DNA from 2 places in the Cellulomonas sp. P5_C5 genome. Region 1 is predicted to be linked to the other one. Evidence: predicted binding sites of a transcription regulator. Region 1 holds the regulator's gene; the other holds the start of a gene.
What was found. The regulator HrcA, encoded in region 1, represses chaperone genes, less so after heat shock. The targets are predictions, from matches to a motif close to TTNGCACTCGNNNNNNNCGAGTGCNAA.
Positions count from the first base shown of each region.

Region 1 (5,278 bases):
CGAACGTCACGGTGTGCCGGTCGATCGCGTCGACGTAGTCCTTCTGGCCCGACGTCTTGGCGCGGATGGTCCGGCCGCGGCCCGTGAGGATGTTGAAGGACAGGACGTCGGCCGGGCGTGCGCTCGACGCGGCCGTCAGCATGGCGACCGACCTGGTCACCACCTCGGCGGTGAGCGGCGTCCCGCCGGCCGCCATCTCGACCAGCTCGTCGACCAGGCGCGAGACCAGGGCCACGTCACCGACCGGGCCGGCCAGGGTGACCTCGTTGCCGCGGACGTGGATGTCGACGCCGGTGAACCCCGACTCGATGGTGCGCAGGACCTCGTCCCGGAGGCCGAGCAGCTCGACCATCGAGACCTCGGAGGGGACGCTGATCCGGTGCTCGACGCGCGCGGGTGCGGCGGAGGTACGCGCTGCGGAAGTGGACTCGACCATGTGCTCGGCGTGCGCCGTGCGCTCCTTAGCTCGATCTGGAGTGCGAAGAACGTCCTCAGTCTACGAGGCGGCTCCCACAGCATTCCGCCGACGGGCCGATCAGGCCCACCGACCGAGTCTCTCGGCCAGCATCGCGAGAGCGACGGGCCCCGCGGTCGACGTCCGAAGCACGTGCGGGCCGAGCCGGACGGCGCGGGCACCGGCCTCCACCAGACGGCCCAGCTCGCCCTCGCCGATCCCGCCCTCGGGCCCCACGACCACCAGGCACTCCCCCGCCACCGGCAGCGCGGTCGAGGCGAGGGGCTCGCTCGCCTCCTCGTGCAGCACGAGAACGGCGCCCCCGGCGGCCAGGACCGCGCGGACCCGGTCGACCAGCCCTCGGGCGTCCAGCGCGACCTCGACCGCGGGCACGCGCGCCCGGCGCGACTGCTTGGCGGCCGCCCGGACGGTCCCCAGCCAGCGGGCCCGGCTCTTCGCCGCCCGCTCGCCGCGCCACACGACGATCGAGCGCTCCGCCTGCCACGGCACCACGACGTCGACGCCGACCTCGGTGGCCGCCTCGATCGCCATCTCGTCGCGGTCGCCCTTGGCGAGCGCCTGCACGAGCACCAGCGCGACGGCGGGGTCCGGCTCGACCACCCGCTGCTGCACGTGCACGAGCACGCCCTCGGCCGTCACCGCGCCGACGACCCCGAGCAGACGCACCCCCGCACCGTCGACGACGTCGACACGTTCCCCGGGACCGCGCCGCTGCACCACGCCCGCGTGCCGGCCCTCGGTGCCGTCGAGGAGGTACGTGGCGCCATCAGCGACACCGTCGAGCGTGCCGGGCTCGGCGAGGAAGACGGGCGCGCTCATGCTTCTGTGGACACCGTCGCCACGGTCACGCTCAGCGACCCGAGAGCTTGTCGCGCAGCTTGGAGAACACGCCCGGGCTGGACGCGGACAGCCGCGCCTCCGGACGCTCCTCGCCGCGCAGCGCGGCCAGCCGGCGCAGCAGCTCCGCCTGCTCGTCGTCCATCGCCGTCGGGACGTGGACCTCGACGTGGACGTGCAGGTCGCCGCGCCCGGTGGCGTGCAGGTGACCGACGCCGAGTCCCTTGAGCGACACGATCTGCGACGGCTGCGTGCCGGGTCGCAGGTCGACCTCGCGCGGACCGTCGAGCGTGTCGAGCATGAGCACCGTGCCGAGGGCAGCGGCCGTCATGGGCACCTCGAGCGTGGCGTGCAGGTCGTCGCCGCGGCGCACGAACGTGTCGTTCTTGCGCTCACGGACCTCGAGGTAGACGTCGCCGGACGGTCCGCCGGCGGGCCCGACCTCGCCCTGGCCGGTGAGCTTGATCCGGGTCCCCGTGTCGACGCCCGCGGGCACGTCGACGCTCAGGGTTCGGCGCGAGCGCACGCGACCCTCACCGGAGCACTCGGTGCACGGCTCGGGGATGACCGTGCCGAACCCGTGGCACGCGGCGCAGGGCTGCGTGGTCATGACCTGTCCCAGGAACGACCGGGCGACGCGCTGCACCGAGCCGCGCCCGCCACACACCTCGCAGGAGCGCGGCGAGGTGCCCGGGCGGCAGCACGAGCCGCTGCACGTCGGGCAGACGACGGCCGTGTCCACGGGGACGTCCTTGTGCACGCCGAACGTGACGTCCGCGAGGTCGAGGTCGAGCCGCACGAGGGCATCCTGCCCGCGTCGCGCCCGCGGGATCGGCCCGCGCTGCGCAGCGGCGCCGGTCGCGGCACCGAAGAACGTCTCGAAGATGTCCTGGAAGCCGAACCCGCCACCCATGCCGCCGCCCGGGGACGACGGGTCGCCGCCCAGGTCGTACGCGCGACGCTTCTCGGGGTTGCCGAGCACGTCGTAGGCGCGGGACACGTCCTTGAACGTGTCCTCCGAGCCCGCGTCCGCCCCCGCCACGTCGGGGTGGTGCTCGCGGGCGAGCTTGCGGTACGCCTTCTTGATCTGCTCGGGGCTCGCGTCGCGCGGCACGCCCAGGATCTCGTAGTAGTCGGTCACGGGAGGTTCTGCTCGCTTCCAGCGGTGGGTTCGTGTGGTGCTGTGCGGGGGCGGGTCATTGGGCGAGGATGCGCGTCAGGTACCGGGCCACCGCGCGGACCGCCGACATGGTGCCGGGGTAGTCCATGCGCAGCGGGCCGATCGAGCCGATGCGGGCCACCGACCCGCCGCCCTCGTCGCCGTAGCCGGTGGTCACGAAGCTCGTCTCGACGAGCCCGTCGTGCTGCGTCTCGCGGCCGATCCGGACCGCGACGGCGGCATGGTCCTCGGCCATCTCCGAGAAGAGGCGCAGGAGCACGACCTGCTCCTCCAGCGCCTCGAGGACGGGCCCGATGGACCGCACGTCCGAGCTGCCCACGCGCGCGAGGTTCGCGGTGCCCGCGAGCACGACCCGCTCCTCGCTCTCCTGCGCCAGGGTCTCCTCGACGACGGCCACCACGGCGTTGACCAGGTGCTGGTCGGCCGGTGCGAAACCCTCGGCCAGCTCGCCGAGCGCCACGGGCAGCTCGGAGAGGCGTCGACCGGCGGCGCTCACGTTGAGCCGGGTGCGCAGGCGGCCGACGACGGACTCGTCGAGGTCGGTGCCGAGCTCGAGGGTCCGCTGCTCGACCCGCCCGGTGTCCGTGATGAGCACCACGAGCAGGTGCCGCAGGCCGATCGGCACCAGCTCCACGTGCCGCAGCGCCGACCGGCGCAGCGACGGGTACTGCACCACAGCGACCTGCTGGGTCAGCTGGGCGATGAGGCGGACCGCGCGGTCCACGACGTCGTCGAGGTCCTGCGCGGTCTCCAGGAACGTGCCGATGGCGCGCCGTTCGGGGCTCGACAGCGGCTTGACGGTCGAGAGCTGGTCCACGAACAGCCGGTAGCCCTTGTCCGTCGGCACGCGACCCGCCGAGGTGTGCGGCTGCGCGATGTAGCCACCCTCCTCGAGCGCCGCCATGTCGTTGCGGATGGTCGCGGGCGAGACGCCCAGCGCGTGCCGCTCGACGAGGGCCCTCGACCCGACGGGCTCCTTGGTGGCGACGTAGTCCTCGACGATCGCGCGCAGCACGTCCAGCCGCCGGTCCTCGCTCATGTCGCCTCCTCCGCCGTCGTCGGGCCGTCGCGGCGGGGTAGCACTCCCCGCACAGGAGTGCCAATGCTACGCCGCAGCCGCGACACTCACGGGGCGGCAGCCGGTCCGTGCACGGTACGGCCCCTAGGCTGCCCGGGTGAACGACGACCGCTACGGCTCGGACGTGCTCGGGGGCTCCGCCTCGACGCACCACCGACCCACCCGCACCAGCCGCCCGCAGCCCGCCGAGACCGGCCTCGTCGTCGAGGAGGTGACCACCGGCTGGGTGGGTGCCGTCGTCCGGGTCGAGAAGTCGGGCGGCCAGCACGTCGTCGTCCTCGAGGACCGGCGTGGCAAGACCCGCACCTTCCCGCTCGGCCGCGGCTTCTGGGTCGACGGCGAGCCCGTGGCCCTGACCGCGCCCGTGCGCGCACCCGCACCGGCCCGCCCGACGCGCACCGCCTCCGGGTCGGTCGCGGTGCACGACGCCCGCGCGCGGGTGGCCCGCGGCAGCCGGATCTGGGTCGAGGGCAAGCACGACGCCGAGCTCGTCGAGAAGGTCTGGGGTGACGACCTGCGGCTCGAGGGCGTCGTCGTGGAGCTGCTCGACGGCGTCGACAACCTGCAGGACGCCCTGCGTGACTTCGCGCCCGGTCCTGGGCGACGCGTCGGCGTCCTGGTGGACCACCTCGTCACCGGCTCCAAGGAGAGCCGGATCGCCGCCGAGGCGGTCCGTGGGACGCCCGCCGGGTCGGTGCTCGTGCTCGGCCACCCGTACGTCGACGTGTGGCAGGCCGTCCGCCCCGAGCGCGTCGGGCTCGACGCCTGGCCGGTCATCGAGCGCGGCACCGAGTGGAAGCGCGGGATCCTGCGCGAGCTCGGCTGGCCCGCCGACGAGCAGGCGGACGTCGCCCGCGCGTGGCAGCGGATCCTGCGCTCGGTGCGCAGCTACGCCGACCTCGAGCCCAGCCTGCTGGGCCGTGTCGAGGAGCTCATCGACTTCGTCACCGCATGACGGTGCCCGGCCGCCCTCGGGACGACCGGGCACCGATCACGCGCGAGGTCAGGCGGCGATCGGGTCCCCGAGCAGCCGCTTGAAGAGGAACGCGGTCGCCAGGAGCACGACCGGCACGGCCACGAAGAGACCGATGCCGCAGAGGATCGCGCCGGCGAAGTAGATCACCAGGCTCAGCAGGTAGAACAGGACGGTCGTCGACAGGTTCCGGGTGACGAGCGCGTAGCTGGCCTTCAGTGCGTCCACCGGCTGGAGGTGCTTGTCGATGACGAACCAGAACACGAAGATCAGCAGGAAGTTCACGACCAGCGAGGCGAGCGGCCCGATGATCGGGAAGATGCCCAGCACCGCGTTGATCAGCGCGAGGATCAGGGCGGTCAGGATCACCGGTCCGGGCTCGACGAACTTGAAGAAGTCGCCGAAGCTCAGCTGTCGCCCCTCGGTCACGTCCAGGGCAGCGCGGATGAACGCCGCCTGGATGAGGTAGCCGACGATCGCGGCGACGGCGGAGAAGACGAACCAGCCGAACGAGAACCCGATCTGCAGGCCCGGCGCGACGCCGTCGCCGTTGCCCGTGCTGAGCAGCGCCCCGAAGCCGCCGAAGATGGCGCCCACGATCGAGAGCACCACCGCCGCGATGACGAACCAGACCAGCGCCGCGCCGATGAACAGCCCACCGGACTGCGTGAACTTCTTCCAGCCGTACGAGAAGGACTCCCCGACCGGCGACGCCTGGACGGGCGGACCGTAGCC
Region 1 is NZ_JBFULY010000013.1:17,905-23,182, reverse strand. It holds gene ACXJKF_RS12610 (PhoH family protein) at 1-436, opposite strand, end outside; gene ACXJKF_RS12605 (16S rRNA (uracil(1498)-N(3))-methyltransferase) at 536-1,294, opposite strand; gene dnaJ (molecular chaperone DnaJ) at 1,326-2,453, opposite strand; gene hrcA (heat-inducible transcriptional repressor HrcA) at 2,509-3,531, opposite strand; gene ACXJKF_RS12590 (DUF3097 domain-containing protein) at 3,668-4,525, shown strand; gene ACXJKF_RS12585 (hypothetical protein) at 4,574-5,278, opposite strand, start outside.

Region 2 (4,224 bases), on a different contig from region 1:
GTACCGGCTGTCCCAGCCGGGTCGCGGCCACGTGCCGTCCGACGGGACCGGCCCTCCGGCGACGTCGTTGCGCACGGGGATGCGGCCCGGTGCCTGGTAGCCGATGTGGCCGTCCGTCGTCGCGAACACGATGTTCTGCGACGGCACGTCGAACAGCGCGGCGGCCGCCTGGATGTCCGCGGCGTCCTCGGCGACGTTCATCGCGAGCACGGCGTCCATCGTCCGGCCCGGCTGCAGCGCGGTCCAGCCGAGGGCGACCTCGAACCGTCGGCCCGGCGCGTCGTCCGGAACCGGCGCGGTGCCGACGCCCACCAGGTCCAGGACGTCGGACACCAGCGGCCCGTGCACCGACTCCCGGACCGTCAGGCGCACGTCGTCGCCCCCGTTCACGTGGATGACCTCGACGCGCTCGGTGATCGGCGACTCGGCGCCGTCGAGCCGGGTCGTGCCGTCCTCGTCGACCCGCTCGAGGAAGAAGTCCGTCACGTCGGCCCCGAGGTTGGTCAGTCCCCACGCGAGCGTCGCGTTGTGGCCGATGACCACGCCGGGCATCCCCGCGAACGCGAAGCCGGTGACGTCGTACGGGCACTGCGCCGAGACGTCGTCGCACCGCAGCCCGATCTGCTCCCAGATCCCCGGCGCCGAGATGCCGAGGTGCGGGTCGTTGGCCAGCAGCGGCTTGCCCGACTCGGTCAGCTCGCCGGAGACCACCCACGAGTTCGAGCCCACGCCCTCACCGTCGCCCATGAGGTGCGGCACCGCGTCCAGCGCGGCCGCCGCCGACGCCATCGCCGCCTGCAGGTCGGCGCCGTCCAGGTCGAGCTCCGTCGTCGTCGCGGACGCCGGCTGCACGACGGTCGCCGGGAGGTCGGCGGCCGTCAGGATCGGCAGGTTGACGTCCTGGGGGTAGGCCGGGAACAGCTCGTCGACGCGCGCGACGTCACCGATCGTCGAGTACGACGCAGCGCGCTCCAGCTCGGCGTCGTAGTTGCCCCGCAGGTCCCAGGCCATGGCCTTGAGCCACGCGAGCGAGTCGACGGGGTCCCACTCCTCCGGTGCGCGGACGTCCACCTGCAGCCCGAGGACCGAGTACTCGACGGCGATCGCACCCGGGTCCCGGTCGTCGAGGTACGCGTTCACGCCGTCCGCGTACGCCTGGAGCGCGTCGCGCGTGCTCTGCTCCAGCAGCCCCCACTCCTGCTCGGCCACCCGGCGCCATCCGAACGTCCGGATCACCTTGTCCGCGGCGAGCGCGTCCGCGTTCTCGCCGACCAGCTCCGACAGGCGCCCCGACGTCACGTGGCGGCGGTAGTCCATCTCGAAGAAGCGGTCCTGCGCGGCCACGTAGCCCTGCGCCCGGAACAGGTCCTCCGACGTCGTCGCCGTGATCGTCGGGACCCCGCGGTCGTCGCGGGTGACCGTCACCGTGGCGTCGAGGCCCGGCAGCACCTGCTCGCCCGCGACCTCCGGCAACGGCCGGCGCACGACGATGACGGCGGTGACCATCACCGCGACGAGCGTGACGACGACCACCGCGGCGACGGTGATCAGGGAGAGACGGACGAGGCGACGACGAGACACGCTTCGGAGGGTACTTTGCCGCCCCGGCTCCGGCTGTCGCTGCGCCCGGCGCGGACGTGCGGAATGTGCCGGGCTGGCGAACCGTTACGATTGGCACTCGGACCACGCGAGTGCCAGACCTTTCCGACCTCTCCCGGGAGACCCCCAGTGCCCACCTACGCCTACGCCTGCACGGCGTGCGGTCACGCCTTCGAGATCGTGCAGTCGTTCAGCGACGACTCGCTGAGCGTCTGCCCCGAGTGCGAGGGACGCCTGCGCAAGGTGTTCTCCTCCGTCGGGGTCGTGTTCAAGGGCTCGGGCTTCTACCGCAACGACGCGCGCGCCGGGGCGAAGTCGACGGCCCTGAGCCCCGCTGCGTCGACGCCTGCCGCCACTCCCGCGACCTCGACCTCGCCGTCGTCGACCTCCTCGAACTCCTCGTCGTCCACCTCGACCGCCCCTGCGGCCAAGCCCGCGGCGTCGTCCTGACCCTGCTGCCCTGAGCCACGGCGCCGTCACCTTCGGGTGGGGGCGCCGATGTCGTTCCTGCCGCGCGTCGCCTGCGGACGAGCGTCCATCTCTCGTGCTGCGTCGTCCCTAGGATCGTCTGCGCTGGGACGCGTGCCGGGAACCGGACCCAGGTCGTCGATCCGCTGGCCGGCCATCCACCGCGAGCCGCCCACAGCCCTCGCCGGCGTCGTACGGTCCACACCGATCGGGCTCCACCGCACCGGCCGTGCGCGACAAACCTACGGTCGGGCGTCATGCACCCCCACCTGCTCGCCGGCCGGCCGCCGCCGCTCCCCCACCGCCGGCGACCGTTCCCCCTGGCAGTGCGTGCCGCGCTGTGGCGCACCCGGTTCGCCGTCGCCGCGGTGTTCATCGGCATCGCCGCCGCGTCCACGGTCCAGGCCCTGCGCCCGGCGGACCCGCCGACCGCACCCGTGCTCGTCGCAGCGCACGCGCTCGCTGCCGGGACCCCGCTGACCAGCGCCGACGTCCGGACGGCGCAGTTCCCCCTCGCGGTCGTCCCCGACGACGTCCTCACCGACCCCGACGCCGTCGTGGACGCCTCCACCGCGGTCGCGATCCCTGCGGGCACCCCCGTGGTTCCCGGTCTGCTGGCCGACGACGAGGTCCGCGGCCCACCCGGCACCGTGGTCGCGACGGTCCGGTTCGCCGATCCCGCGGTCGCCGGGCTGCTCTCACCCGGGATGCGGGTCGACGTGCTCGCCGCCACCCCGGAAGGCGGACAGGGAGGCGTGGTCGCGACGAGGGCGCTCGTGCTGCCCGTCGCCCGCCGGACCACCCCCTCACAGAGCGCCCTGGGGCTCGGCGGCTCCGGTGACGACTCCGTCCCCGTGCTCCTCGCCGTGTCCCCGGCCGAGGCGCCCGCGCTCGCCGGCGCCGCGGCGTCCGCCTTGCTGTCCGCGGTCGTCGTGCCATGATCGACGACCGGAGGCGCCCGCCCCGTGGGCGCCGGACATCCGACATCGAGCCCGAGGGGGCAACGTGACCGACAGGCTCAGCACAGGGATCAGCGGCGCACGGCAGGGGCTGAAGGGCACCGCGAAGGTGTTCCAGGGGTTCAAGGACTTCATCTCCCGCGGGAACGCGATCGAGCTCGCCGTCGGTGTCGTCATCGGTGCGGCGTTCGGCTCGGTGATCAAGGCCATCCAGGACGCGTTCATCAGCCCGCTCATCGGCTGGATTTTCGGCGCGCCCGACCTGACCGAGCTCTGGGACATCGGTCCGTACACGTGGGGCGACAACCCCGATGCGACCCCGATCAGCGTCGGCGCGATCCTCAACGCGCTGCTCGCGTTCGTGCTCACCGCCGCAGCGGTCTACTTCCTCATCGTGCTGCCGCTCAACGCCCTGGCGGCCCGGCGCAAGAGCGGCGAGGAGGAGGAGCCGGCCGCACCCGCCGAGGACATCCTGCTGCTGCAGGAGATCCGCGACCTGCTGGCCAACCGCCTGACGCCCGCGATCGTGAACGACGCCGGGGCGGGCGCCGCGCCCGGCACCGGCGCTGGCCCCGCGACGGGACCCGGCACCGACCCTGGGACCGGCCCTGGAACCGGCCCGATCGCTCCGACGACGGGCACCGACCTGCCGCCGTCCATCCCGCCCGGCCCGTCGGCACCGCGACCGTCCTGACCTCGACACGGCGACGCGCGGTCGACCAAGCCATCGGTGACGCCACGCAGGTCCGACGCGGCACTGATGGCTTGGTCGAACACGCACCGCTCCAGCGGGCGAGCCGGCCGCGCCGGCTCGCCCGAACGTGCGGGTGGTGACGCGGCAGAGATCCCCGCGTCGGCCCTCGACCCTGCGTGGCCCGCGGGGCACGCGGTCGAAGCGGCTAGCGGATCGCGGCGAGGAACGCGAGCGTGCGGTCCGTGAGGAGCTGGGCGGCGGCGGGGTCGTACGAAGGCAGGCTGTTGTCCGCGAACAGGTGCTCCTCGCCCGGGTAGACGAAGAGCTCCGCGTCGGGCGACTCCTTCACCAGGGCGCGGGCCGCGTCGATGTCGCCCTCGCCGGCGAAGAACGGGTCCGCGTCCATGCCGTGGATCTGCACCGGCACGCCCTTCGGCCACGGGCTGTCGAACTCCGCGGTCGGGACGCACGAGTGGAAGAACAGGGCGCCCTTCGCGCCGGGGC
Region 2 is NZ_JBFULY010000017.1:33,104-37,327, reverse strand. It holds gene ACXJKF_RS14380 (penicillin acylase family protein) at 1-1,581, opposite strand, end outside; gene ACXJKF_RS14375 (FmdB family zinc ribbon protein) at 1,729-2,049, shown strand; gene cpaB (Flp pilus assembly protein CpaB) at 2,325-3,008, shown strand; gene mscL (large conductance mechanosensitive channel protein MscL) at 3,073-3,720, shown strand; gene ACXJKF_RS14360 (dienelactone hydrolase family protein) at 3,926-4,224, opposite strand, start outside.
Region 2: the regulator HrcA is predicted to act here: its motif matches at 1,672-1,698, upstream of ACXJKF_RS14375 (FmdB family zinc ribbon protein).